2 regions of the Paenibacillus lutimineralis genome follow, and region 1 is predicted to be linked to the other one. Evidence: riboswitches for the same ligand, from Rfam matches in the RefSeq annotation. Region 1 holds a riboswitch; the other holds the start of a gene.
What was found. A riboswitch is a leader RNA that binds a small molecule or an ion and turns the genes downstream of it on or off. The one in region 1 is predicted to bind cyclic di-AMP.

Region 1 (5,712 bases):
GTTAAGGAGGGACTTACATGTATCGTCAGCTTCGGGAAGAGAAAGTGTTCAAGGATCCAGTTCACAATTATGTTCATGTGCAGGATGAAATTATTTGGTCGCTCATTAATACTTCGGAATTTCAGCGTTTACGCCGGATTCGTCAGCTTGGAACTTCTTATTTAACATTCCATGGTGCTGAGCACAGTCGATTCTCCCATTCTTTAGGAGTCTATGAGATTACCCGGCGAATTATTTCTCAATTTGAGCGTGCCAATTATGCGGACTGGCCTCGGGAGGAGGGAATGGTGGCTTTATGTGCTGCATTATTACATGATTTGGGCCATGGTCCATTCTCTCATTCTGTAGAGCAGGCCTTTCAGATGCATCATGAGGATTGGACATGCCGCATTCTGCTCGGTGATACAGAGGTCAGATCGGTGCTGCGCCGGATGGGGGATGATTTCCCTGATAAAGTAGCGGGGGTGATCCGCAAGGATTATAAACAACCTATTGTTGTTAATCTTGTCTCCAGTCCGCTGGATGCCGATCGTATGGACTATTTGCTGCGAGATGCTTATTTTACCGGCGTTAATTATGGAACGATAGATATGGACCGGATTCTACGGATGCTTAGACCGTATAAAGGAAGAATTGTCGTGAAGGATTCGGGCATGCATGCGGTGGAAGATTATTTAATGTCCAGATATCAGATGTATTGGCAGATTTATTTCCATCCGGTTACACGGAGCTCAGAGATCATTTTAAGGCAGATTTTTAAAAGAGCGAAGGAGCTATATGAGCAAGGCCATCACTTCAAGTTTCTGCCGGAACCATTGCCTTCATTATTTAATCGCACCATGACGGTACAGGACTATCTTCAATTAGATGAGGCGTTGGTCCAGACGGCCTTCATGCAGTGGAGGAAGGAGACGGACGAGCTGCTTGGAGAACTATGCTCCCGGTTCATCGACCGTAAGCTGTATAAATATGTAGAGATGGACTCTTTAGATATAGAGACGATTGAAGAGATTAGAGCTGCTTTTAATAAGGCGGGGCTTAATCCGGAATACGATTTGGAAATTGATTTTCCAACGGATCTGCCGTATGATGTGTTTCGTCCGGATGGGGAGGGGCGAGAGAAGCAGATCTTGCTTCTGGACCGTCAAGAACGCTTGCGTGAAATTTCCGAAGTATCGGATATTGTCAGATCGATTAGCGGTCTGCAGCGCGGGAAATTCCATTTGTATTTTCCAGATGATAAAGTTCGTATAATTATTGACGAATTGCCGCATGAGATTGCTGAAATATTCGTAGAGCAGCATTAAAATTCTCGAATTATGCCAGAATGGTGTCAACAATAACTAACAAATTTACTAACTGGGAGGCGCAATTTACATTGATACTTATCGATACACATACCCATTTGGATGCTCCGCAGTTCGACGAGGATCGCGAAGAGGTCATTCAGCGGGCTCTGGATCAGGGAGTTACAAGGATGATCAACATTGGCTTTAACCGGGAGACGATTCCGACGACGATGAAATTGGCGGAGCAATATGATTTTATCTATGCGGCCGTAGGTTGGCATCCGCAGGATGCCATTACGATGCAGGATGGGGACCTCGATTGGATTGCCGAATTGTGCAAGCATGAGAAGGTCGTTGCGATTGGCGAGATCGGGCTGGATTATTATTGGGATACGTCACCAAAAGACGTACAGCATAAGGTTCTACGCAATCAGATCGGACTTGCCCGGAGTCTGGGAATGCCGATTTCGATTCATAATCGCGATGCACATGAGGATATTGTGCGAATTTTGCAGGAAGAAAAGGCAAGTGAAATTGGCGGTGTCATGCATTCCTTCTCAGGTAGCTGGGAAATTGCCAAAATGTGTCTAAATATGGGATTTCATTTGTCATTTGGCGGGCCGATTACGTTTAAAAATGCCAAGCAACCAAAAGAGGTCATCGCGAAGGTTCCAATGGACCGATTATTGATCGAGACGGACTCCCCATATTTGACTCCACACCCATATCGTGGGAAGAGAAATGAGTCGGGACACGTCCGTCTAGTCGCCGAGGCGGCAGCGGAATTAAAAGGGATTTCTTTGGAAGAATTATCCAACATAACAACCAAGAATGCAATGGAACGATTTGGCATTCGCTGAAATATTGAGAAAAAGTGATGAAAAAATGAGTAAACGAGAAAGATTAATGCATTTTAACAATTAAAACTCTGTTTATTACATTTTTTTAACCAATTATTAAAATAAACGTTGTTGATTCGTCCTTTACAACATGCATCGAAACAAGATAGAATTTCTTCAGTAATCGATTTGGCGATCTCACAAACCATATTTTGCCAAATGTTACCGAAGTTCCATAACCAGTCTCGCTGAATCTCCGAGTATGGAGAACGGGGGAACCGACCACGGCAATTCATGAGATTATGAATGATTATGCCGTGAAGGATTTCTTTGTAAGGGTCTATGGGGTGAATTCGAGGTCATTGCGCCATGAGCGAATGAACTGAGAAAGGGCGACTCTCTACGTCCTAACCCGACAGCTAACCTCGTAGGCGTATCCAGAGAGGCAACAACTCGTGCATCTATACATCATTGATTATTCAGGAAGCCACGAACAGAGTTCCTCTAACTCTTTCTTTAGGCTTCTTTTGTTTTGAATAAACTTAGTAGGGTCATCATACTGTTGTTTACAGGGGGTGGCCAATGCCGAGAGGACTGGGACAGGAATGCGAAGTGCGCTTTATGGCATTTCGTAAAATCGATCTGTAGTCACGTCAATTTCATGATATGTCGATCTAGACGGCGGGACTATGTAAGGAGGACGGAAGATATGGGATTTTTCCGTAACCAGGATACCCATGAATCACGCTCATCCAGCATGTCTTACGCAATGCGGTGGAAGCAAGAACATCTGCGTCAGGTTTTGCTTGTTGGAGTTCTGGCCATTGCAGTAATCACCATCATCCTGATTTGGTTCTACACACAGAACAGTAAAAAAATATATTTGGTTGTCGATGGAAAGACAGAGTCAATCACCACCAGACATTCCTTGGTCAACAAAGTGCTGGATGAACAATCCATCATATTGCAGCCGGGCGATGAAGTGTCCAAATCGTTGTCGAGCGCAATAGAAGATGGGGACCGGATTGAGATTGTTCGGGCCGTTCCCGTCAGCATCAGCGTGGATGGCACTCATAAGCTGACCTTCACCACGAAGGCCAAAGTAGAGGATGCTATTCAAGAACTAGGCGTAGATGTGAATCAGGAGGATAAAGTTTCTCCAGGCCTGACTCAGGCCATTACAGCGAACATGGTTATTAATATCGTTCGTGTCAAGAAACATAATATTCAACAACAAGAGACCGTACCATTCAATGTCGTCAAGACAAGTGATGATCAGCTGCTGAAGGGTGAAACCAAGGTCGTACAGGAAGGCAGCCAGGGCTTAGTCGTACACAATGTTGAGAAGGTGTATGAGGATGGCAAATTCGTGTCGAAGCGTTGGCTTGGCAAAGAGGTCGTTAAGAAGGCCACTCCTAAAGTCATTGCCGTAGGCACGAAGCCGAAGACTGCTGTGATGTCCGCTAGCATTTCCCGCTCCTCGGATCAGGTGAGCATCAGCGGATTGACTAAGAAGGGCGGAGTCTCGTTCAAATATAAAAAAGTGCTCAAGAATGTAACCTTGACTGCCTACTCTGCAGAAGAGGATGGAATCGGCACGAAGACAGCTACAGGAACCCGGGTTAAAGAGGGAAGAACGATCGCTGTTGATAAGAATGTCGTTCCGTTGGGCTGGTGGGTGTACATTGAGGGCCTCGGATTCCGCAAAGCGGAAGATACCGGCGGCGCTATTAAAGGCAACAAAATGGACGTATATTTCGATTCGCTCAAAACAGCAAATCAATTCGGTCGCAAGAAGGGACGGACAGTTTATGTTATCGGCCCAACCAAGCCGGAGCTCAACTAGTTGGCTGCAGAGTTGATAGGTATACCGAAATAGGATAATTATTAGTGGGGGTTCAAAAAGTAGACTTTTTGAGCAACCTCTATTAGGATGATGAATAAGACAGTGGATAAGAAGAGGAGTATACCCTCTTCTTTTTGCTTTGCTTATTAAAGCGTATAATTTTCAAGGATATATATGAGATACAACCTCTACATGGAAGGGAAGACCGTATATGATCAAAGAGATCATTGTGGTGGAAGGCCGGGACGATACTGTGGCAATTAAGCGGGCAGTAGAGGCCGATACGATTGAAACGGGCGGTTCAGCCATCAATGAGAGAACACTGCGCAAAATAGCGCTTGCCCAAGAGCGACGCGGGGTTATTATATTTACAGATCCGGATCATGCCGGAGAGAGGATTCGTAAGATCGTTGCGCAGCGTGTGCCGGGCTGCAAGCACGCCTTCCTGCGGGAGGCTGATGCGACCAAGCGGGGAGATATCGGTGTCGAGAATGCGTCGCCAGAGGCAATCCGAGAGGCTCTGAGCCGAGTACGCAGCGAGACCGAGGGAATGGACCCTCTAATCGATTGGGAAGACTTAATCGATGCAGGGCTCATTATTCACCCACAGGCGGCTGCAAGAAGGCGTAAGCTTGGTGAGTTGCTCGGGATCGGTTATTGCAATGGCAAACAGTTGTATAAGCGGCTAGTGGTCTTTAAGATCAGCCGGGAGGAGTTCGCGGCTGCACTGGCACAATTGGAGGATGAAGGGGTAATTCATTAATGACGATAAGAGAAGATATAGCAACTCCACGCCGGACGAAGGAGATTATCCAACGTCATGGCTTCTCGTTTAAAAAGAGTCTGGGTCAGAACTTTCTGATCGACCAAAATATTCTTAGCAAAATTGTTGCAGCGGCTGGACTGGACAAGACGAAGGGAGCGCTAGAGATCGGCCCTGGTATCGGGGCGCTTACTGAGAAGCTCGCTGAGGAAGCCTGCAAAGTGACCGCAGTTGAGATCGACCAACGGTTGTTGCCGATCCTTGGAGAGGTGCTGGAGCCGTTCCCTCATGTGCAGGTAGTCCATGGCGACGTTTTGAAGCTTGATCTGAAGGAGTTGTTCGCTCAGCAATTCAGCGATGTGAGCGGCGTCAGCGTAGTGGCTAACCTGCCTTACTATGTCACCACACCAATCCTGATGAAGCTCCTGGAAGAGAAGCTGCCTTTGGAGAACATCGTAGTCATGATTCAGAAGGAGGTAGCTGAGCGAATGGCAGCTTCACCAGGAGGGAAGGAATATGGGAGCTTGAGTATTGCTGTGCAATACTATAGCGAGCCTGAGCTGGTCTGTACAGTGCCTCACAGCGTGTTTATCCCACAGCCGAATGTAGAGTCCGCAGTGATCCGTCTTAAGGTGCGCAAACAGCCTCCGGTTCAAGTTGAGGATGAATCATTCTTCTTTGAGGTGGTACAAGCTTCATTTGCACAGAGACGCAAGACGATCTCGAACAATCTAAAGAGCCGTTTCTTCCCGAAGGAGGGTAGGGAACGTCTGGAGGCTCTGCTGGAAGAGGCCGGCATCGCCCCGTCAAGGCGGGCGGAGACGCTGGATCTACATGAATTTGCCAAGCTAAGCAATGTGCTCGCGCAATTTGGATTGAACGAAGCTTAGCTGTAACCAATCCCTTTATCCGCCCATACGATGGGGGTAGAGGTGATGGATTGTGACGAAATTGGGAGACTTGGTCGTCCGCAAA
Region 2 (5,712 bases), 2.9 Mb from region 1:
AAGCCAAATCTCTGGCAGTTGGTGAGTGCCTATCGGCCAGATCGATGAAATACAGCTGCATGGTGGAATTCATCGTGTATACCAGCAAAGCTATCAAAGAAATGCTGATTAAACCTGCCACGAGCGAACGGGAAGACAGATAGAGTGAAGCAAGAATGATGGCCTGTGCCAGAAATACGAACCGCAGCTTACTGATGCCATTGTTTGCCGCCAACTTACCGCCGATGAACGTGCTGAAAATGGATACCACGCCGTAGAGCAAAAATACCAGACTAATATATGGTGTAGGAACAGCCATTACATCCTGTAAAATCGGGGTCAGGTAGGTGTATACAGTATAAGTAGCTGCGATGCTGCAAGCCGGAATAAAAAACGCAATGATAATGCGAGAATTAGCAAATAGACCGAGTTGTTTTTGCAATGAACTACGATTTCCTTGGAGTGCTTTGGGAATCGTTGCAGAGCTTGCGATCAATGATATGACGCCTAATAAAGCGGTGAACCAAAAGACCATATGCCAGCCGTATTGTTGTCCGATTAAAGTGCCAAGGGGCACCCCAACGACGCTTGCGATGGTAAATCCGGCAAAAATGATAGCGACAGCGGATCCTCTCTTCTCCAACGGTACGCTCTCGCTGGCCACTGACATGGCAAGGGCGATCAGCACCCCGGTTACAAGCGCAGTGATCATTCTGGACACTAGGAGAAGCTCGTAAGAGTCGGCAAGTGCTGTCATTATATTTCCGGCAATAAAGATGGTAATCAAGGATAACATAAGCGGGTATTTAGCAAACCTGCTGAACACGGCCGTCAGGATTGGCGTACCGATCGCAAAAGTGATCGCAAAGACCGATACTAAGCTTCCTGCGGTTGAAATCCCGATATGGAGCCCCGCAGCTACTTCGCTCAACAGTCCGACAATAACAAATTCACTCGTTCCCAATACGAAGGTAAGTACAAATAAATTCAAAACCAAACGTTTATGATACTTTGTCATATGAACCCCTTTCTGATAAGCTTCTTTCGATTTCAAGCTTTAACGACGGCAATTTGAACTTCAGCTATATAGGCTTCCGGGTCGATTGATTTGTCATGAGGAAGACAGATCTCTCGCCGAGGCTCATTTTCTATCATCCGGTATCCATTACGTTCGATCCATAGAGCCAATTCCGTACTGGCTGTGCAAGGTGCTGTTGTGCGGCAATGATGTACAAGCGTAGCCATTAGCAGAACTTGGGGAAGCTGCTTTACGATAAATGGAGGACGACTCGTCAGTTCCTGCGGGAGCACGCGTGCGACTTCAATATCAATATCGTCATCACATTCATCACAGCCGTGCCAGAGTACCATCTGCGTTAAAGAAGACGGAGCGGAACTGGAAAGCTGGGAATCAAGCTGCCTGAACAGTTCGGGAATCTGGCTTAGCGAAGCTCTCTGACGGTAAGACATCACGAGCTGAGGCTCGACTTCTTTTAAAATAACATCGTGTCTGGTCAAGTTTGTGCCTTCATTCTCAATGAAGCTGAGCCGATCTTTGATCCGAGCAAGCCGGGCTTGTTCTCTGTCCAGAATAGACAGAATCTCATTCTGCTTCACCCGGAACATGCCTCTGATTTGTTCGATCGGAATTTGCTCGTCTAGCATTTGACGGATTTGATCCAATGAGAAGCCAAGCTCTTTATATGCCAAAATCCGATTCAATTGGAGCATTTGATCCGCTGAATAATACCGATAACCCGTATGTTTGTCCGTGAAGTCCGGCTTGAGTAGATTCAACTGATCGTAGTAACGAAGCGTCTTGACGGATACTTGGCTGATTTTTGAGAATTCACTGATTTTGAACATGGCTACACATCCCTGCAGGTAATTTAAATAGGCTTGCACTTGCTTACCGAGTATAACGTTCCAGTAAAGGGGAGAGTCAAGAGGTCGGTTACTATAATCTGTGGGAGCCTTATAAAAGAATTTAAAATCAAGAGTAGAAATGAGCTATAGCGAAAATTAGAGAGTGTTGCATCAATGTAAGCGGTATATTTTCGTATTCCTTTAAATTAATCGCCTTTTTTGCCGGGAAGTTGGCTTTACAGTCAAACCTTGCAGCGGTATGATTCAATCCATAATCAATATTAAGCAATTCCGATCGCTTAATCTCTGGGATGTTCCAGAGAACGGGGGAACCAACAAGAGCTTGCTGTGTGATGATCAACGCAGCTTGCTCATCGTCTGAATGGCCAGGGCTGGTGTGAGAGCCAACACAGGCCATTCGGACAGGGGTGAATCCTGAGGAAGAGACCATGGACTCTTCTCAGGTAGGGCGACTCTCACCGCCCGAATCCGTCAGCTAACTTCGTCAGCGTGGGTATGAGAGAGGAAAGGTGACTGCGAGCCGCAACGAATTCGGCCACAGAGGACCGTTTGCCTCTGTGGTTTTTTGCGCTCTAATTTGAAAAATGAACTAAAATACAATGCAACATCAATTAAAATTCGCTGAATGCTGTCGTGAATATGACAGCAGCGGGGGAACCAACGGTACTGAGTGATGCCCGATCTGCGGGCTTCTAAACCTTAGTTCCATGGGGTGAATCGCTTGGAGGATAAACGTATTCTCCAAGGTAGGGCGACTTCCGCGCCCGAATCCGTCAGCTAACCTCGTAAGCGTCTAGGAAGAGGCAACCACCAAAGGTCGGGTAGTGGGTCTAAGACCACTCATTAAGCCGCGGGGAAGGTTACTATCTTTCCTGCGGCTTCTTTTGTGTTGTCCTCTGCAAATTCGAGGAGGGTGTTCTCAAGTGGAGGAAGAGTTTGTTCTAGTAGCAGCACCGAATCCGGTTGGACTGAAGTTTATTTTGCTGCTGATCGCGGCGAAGCGTAATTTTGCGGTCCTGGTGAACAACAAGAAGGAGGAAGAAGTCCTTCATAAACTGGGCGTAAGACATGTACTGCGCATCAAGACGGATGACGAGCAGAGCTGGATCGTCCCGCCGTTTCCGATCGGACGCTGTTATATTTTTGAAATGAGCATGACATTAACCTGTCGCTATTTGCAAATCTGTCGGAGATGGACGCGTGATCAGATTTTCATTATCACTCCGAATAGAAATCCGCGCATGATTTACAAAGGGTTAGGAGCTTCTTATGTCATTCATTCCGTAAGCGGAGAGGTTGGATTTCTGCTTGCAGCAAAGCTTGAGCAATAAGCTAGAGCTAAAAAATCATTAAGTAGGATTCCAGATGGGGTGAGTGTGTTATGGATTATTTACAAATGTTCATTGTGATTGGCGTCATATTGTTGCTGGTGAAGCCGGTTGGAACTTATATATATCATGTTTTCTCAAATGTACCGAATCGAAGTGATCGCATCTTCGGAGCAATGGAGCGGTTTATTTTCAACATAGCCGGCTATAGGCGGCGCGAAGGGATGGATTGGAAGAAATATGTGATCAGTCTGCTGGCAACGAATGTGGTATTGATGACAATCAGTTTTCTACTTCTCAGTCTGCAGCAGTGGTTCCCATGGAATCCCGAAGGAAGCGGCAGCATGGAGCCGACACTGGCATTCAATACGGTAATCAGCTTCATGACCAACACGAATCTGCAGCATTATAGCGGGGAGACAGGGCTTAGCTATTTCTCGCAAATGGCTGTAATCACAATGATGATGTTCACATCAGCCGCTACGGGGTTATGCGCCGCTATCGCTTTTATCCGCGGAATTACAGGAAGAGGCCAACTGCTGGGGAATTTCTTTGAGGATTTTGTGAAGGCGATTGTCCGTATTCTTCTGCCTGCTTCTCTGATCGTGACGCTGCTACTGGTCGCGCTCCAGGTTCCGCAGACCTTGCAGCCTACCACGGCAGTGAACACGCTGGAAGGGACTGTACAGCGAATCTCGCTTGGACCGGTGGCCTCGCTGGAATCCATTAAGCATTTGGGCACGAACGGTGGTGGATTCTTTGGAGCCAATTCATCCCATCCGTTCGAGAACCCAAGCGGGTTGACGAATGCAATTGAGATGTGGTCAATGTGGGTGATCAGCGCGTCATTACCTTATACATTCGGTTTATTCGCGCGCAATAAGAAGCAGGGTTGGGTTATTTTCTCAGCGATGATGGTCTTGTTCCTTGCATTTCTGTCTTTGGTCTATTTCAGCGAGAAGGCCGGGAACCCGCTCTTTCATACGCTTGGGATAGACGTCACGCAAGGAAATATGGAGGGCAAAGAGGTTCGTTTCGGGGTTACGGGCTCGGCACTTTTTACGGCGATTACCACCGCCGCGACTACGGGGAGCGTCAACAATATGCATGATTCGCTTACTCCGCTCGGCGGCTTGGCAGCTCTATCCCAGATGATGTTGAACGTTGTCTTCGGTGGGAAGGGCGTCGGACTTATGAACATGGTGATGTACGCCATACTCGGTGTATTTATTTGTGGATTAATGGTCGGCAGAACGCCTGAATTCCTCAGCAAGAAGATTGAAGCTAGGGAGATGAAGCTGATCGCTATTGCGATTCTTGTTCATCCCTTAATTGTGCTTGCACCGACGGCAATCAGTGCTATGACTGGCTTAGGGTATGGCGCAGTTACGAATCCAGGGTATCATGGACTGTCGCAAATACTGTATGAATATGCATCCTCTGCAGCAAATAACGGCTCCGGCTTCGAGGGTCTCGCGGATAATACAGCGTTCTGGAATATCATGACCGGATTGGTCATGCTCCTGGGCCGTTATGTTTCTATGATTGCCTTGTTAGCTGCTGCAGGATCCTTAATGCAGAAAGAACCCGTCATGGAGACCATCGGCACGCTGCGGACAGACAATAAATTATTCGCTGGAATTCTCGTAGGGACGGTATTGCTTATCGGAGCTCTTACTTTTCTGCCGGTTCTTGCCGCAGGTCCTGTTGCTGAATATTTGACGCTAAAATAAATCAAAGAGGTGTGCTAAACATGAGCACTAGGCATAAATCGATGTTATCCGGAAAAATGATGCAAGGAGCCGTACTGGACAGCTTCAAGAAGCTGAATCCGATATGGATGATCAAGAATCCGGTCATGTTCGTCGTAGAAGTCGGAGCTTTCCTCGTACTCCTACAAATTTTGTTCCCTGGATTGCTTGGTAAAGATCACAATACGGGAGTCAACGTGGCCATCTTCTTGATCCTGTTAATTACGATATGGTTCGCGAATTTTGCTGAAGCTCTTGCGGAAGGAAGAGGGAAGGCCCAGGCGGACAGCTTGAAGAAGACGAAGCAGCAAGTTATGGCTAACAAACTAATAGGCGGTAGTACGAGAAGCGTACCTTCCTCTGAGCTGTGCAAAGGCGATGTTGTTGTTGTATCGCAAGGGGAGATGATCCCGGCAGACGGTGAAATTATCGAGGGGCTGGCTTCGGTTGATGAATCTGCGATTACGGGTGAATCGGCTCCAGTTATAAAAGAAGCTGGTGGCGACTTCAGTTCAGTTACAGGCGGAACTCTGGTGGTTAGTGATAGGATTGTTGTTCGTATTACGAGTGATCCTGGACAGTCATTTATCGACCGAATGATTTCATTAGTTGAAGGTGCCGAACGTCAGAAGACACCGAATGAGATTGCTTTAGGAACTTTGCTTACCGTATTAACGGTTATTTTCCTGATTGTGGTCATTACCTTAAAGCCGATTGCCGATTATTTGAATATTCATCTGGAGATCACCGTGCTAGTATCGCTGCTT

Region 2: it holds a riboswitch for cyclic di-AMP, as region 1 does, so the genes downstream of both, EI981_RS16130 (hypothetical protein) here and EI981_RS00145 (resuscitation-promoting factor) in region 1, are expected to answer to the same signal.

What each region holds. Positions count from the first base shown of each region.
Region 1 covers NZ_CP034346.1:28,620-34,331, forward strand. Annotated here, with positions in the region: gene EI981_RS00135 (HD domain-containing protein) at 18-1,307, shown strand; gene EI981_RS00140 (TatD family hydrolase) at 1,379-2,149, shown strand; cyclic di-AMP (ydaO/yuaA leader) riboswitch at 2,365-2,578, shown strand; gene EI981_RS00145 (resuscitation-promoting factor) at 2,838-3,974, shown strand; gene rnmV (ribonuclease M5) at 4,186-4,737, shown strand; gene rsmA (16S rRNA (adenine(1518)-N(6)/adenine(1519)-N(6))-dimethyltransferase RsmA) at 4,737-5,627, shown strand; gene yabG (sporulation peptidase YabG) at 5,680-5,712, shown strand, end outside.
Region 2 covers NZ_CP034346.1:3,658,008-3,663,719, reverse strand. Annotated here, with positions in the region: gene EI981_RS16140 (MFS transporter) at 1-997, opposite strand, end outside; gene EI981_RS16135 (MerR family transcriptional regulator) at 1,030-1,845, opposite strand; cyclic di-AMP (ydaO/yuaA leader) riboswitch at 2,132-2,371, shown strand; cyclic di-AMP (ydaO/yuaA leader) riboswitch at 2,476-2,673, shown strand; gene EI981_RS16130 (hypothetical protein) at 2,790-3,197, shown strand; gene kdpA (potassium-transporting ATPase subunit KdpA) at 3,248-4,927, shown strand; gene kdpB (potassium-transporting ATPase subunit KdpB) at 4,948-5,712, shown strand, end outside.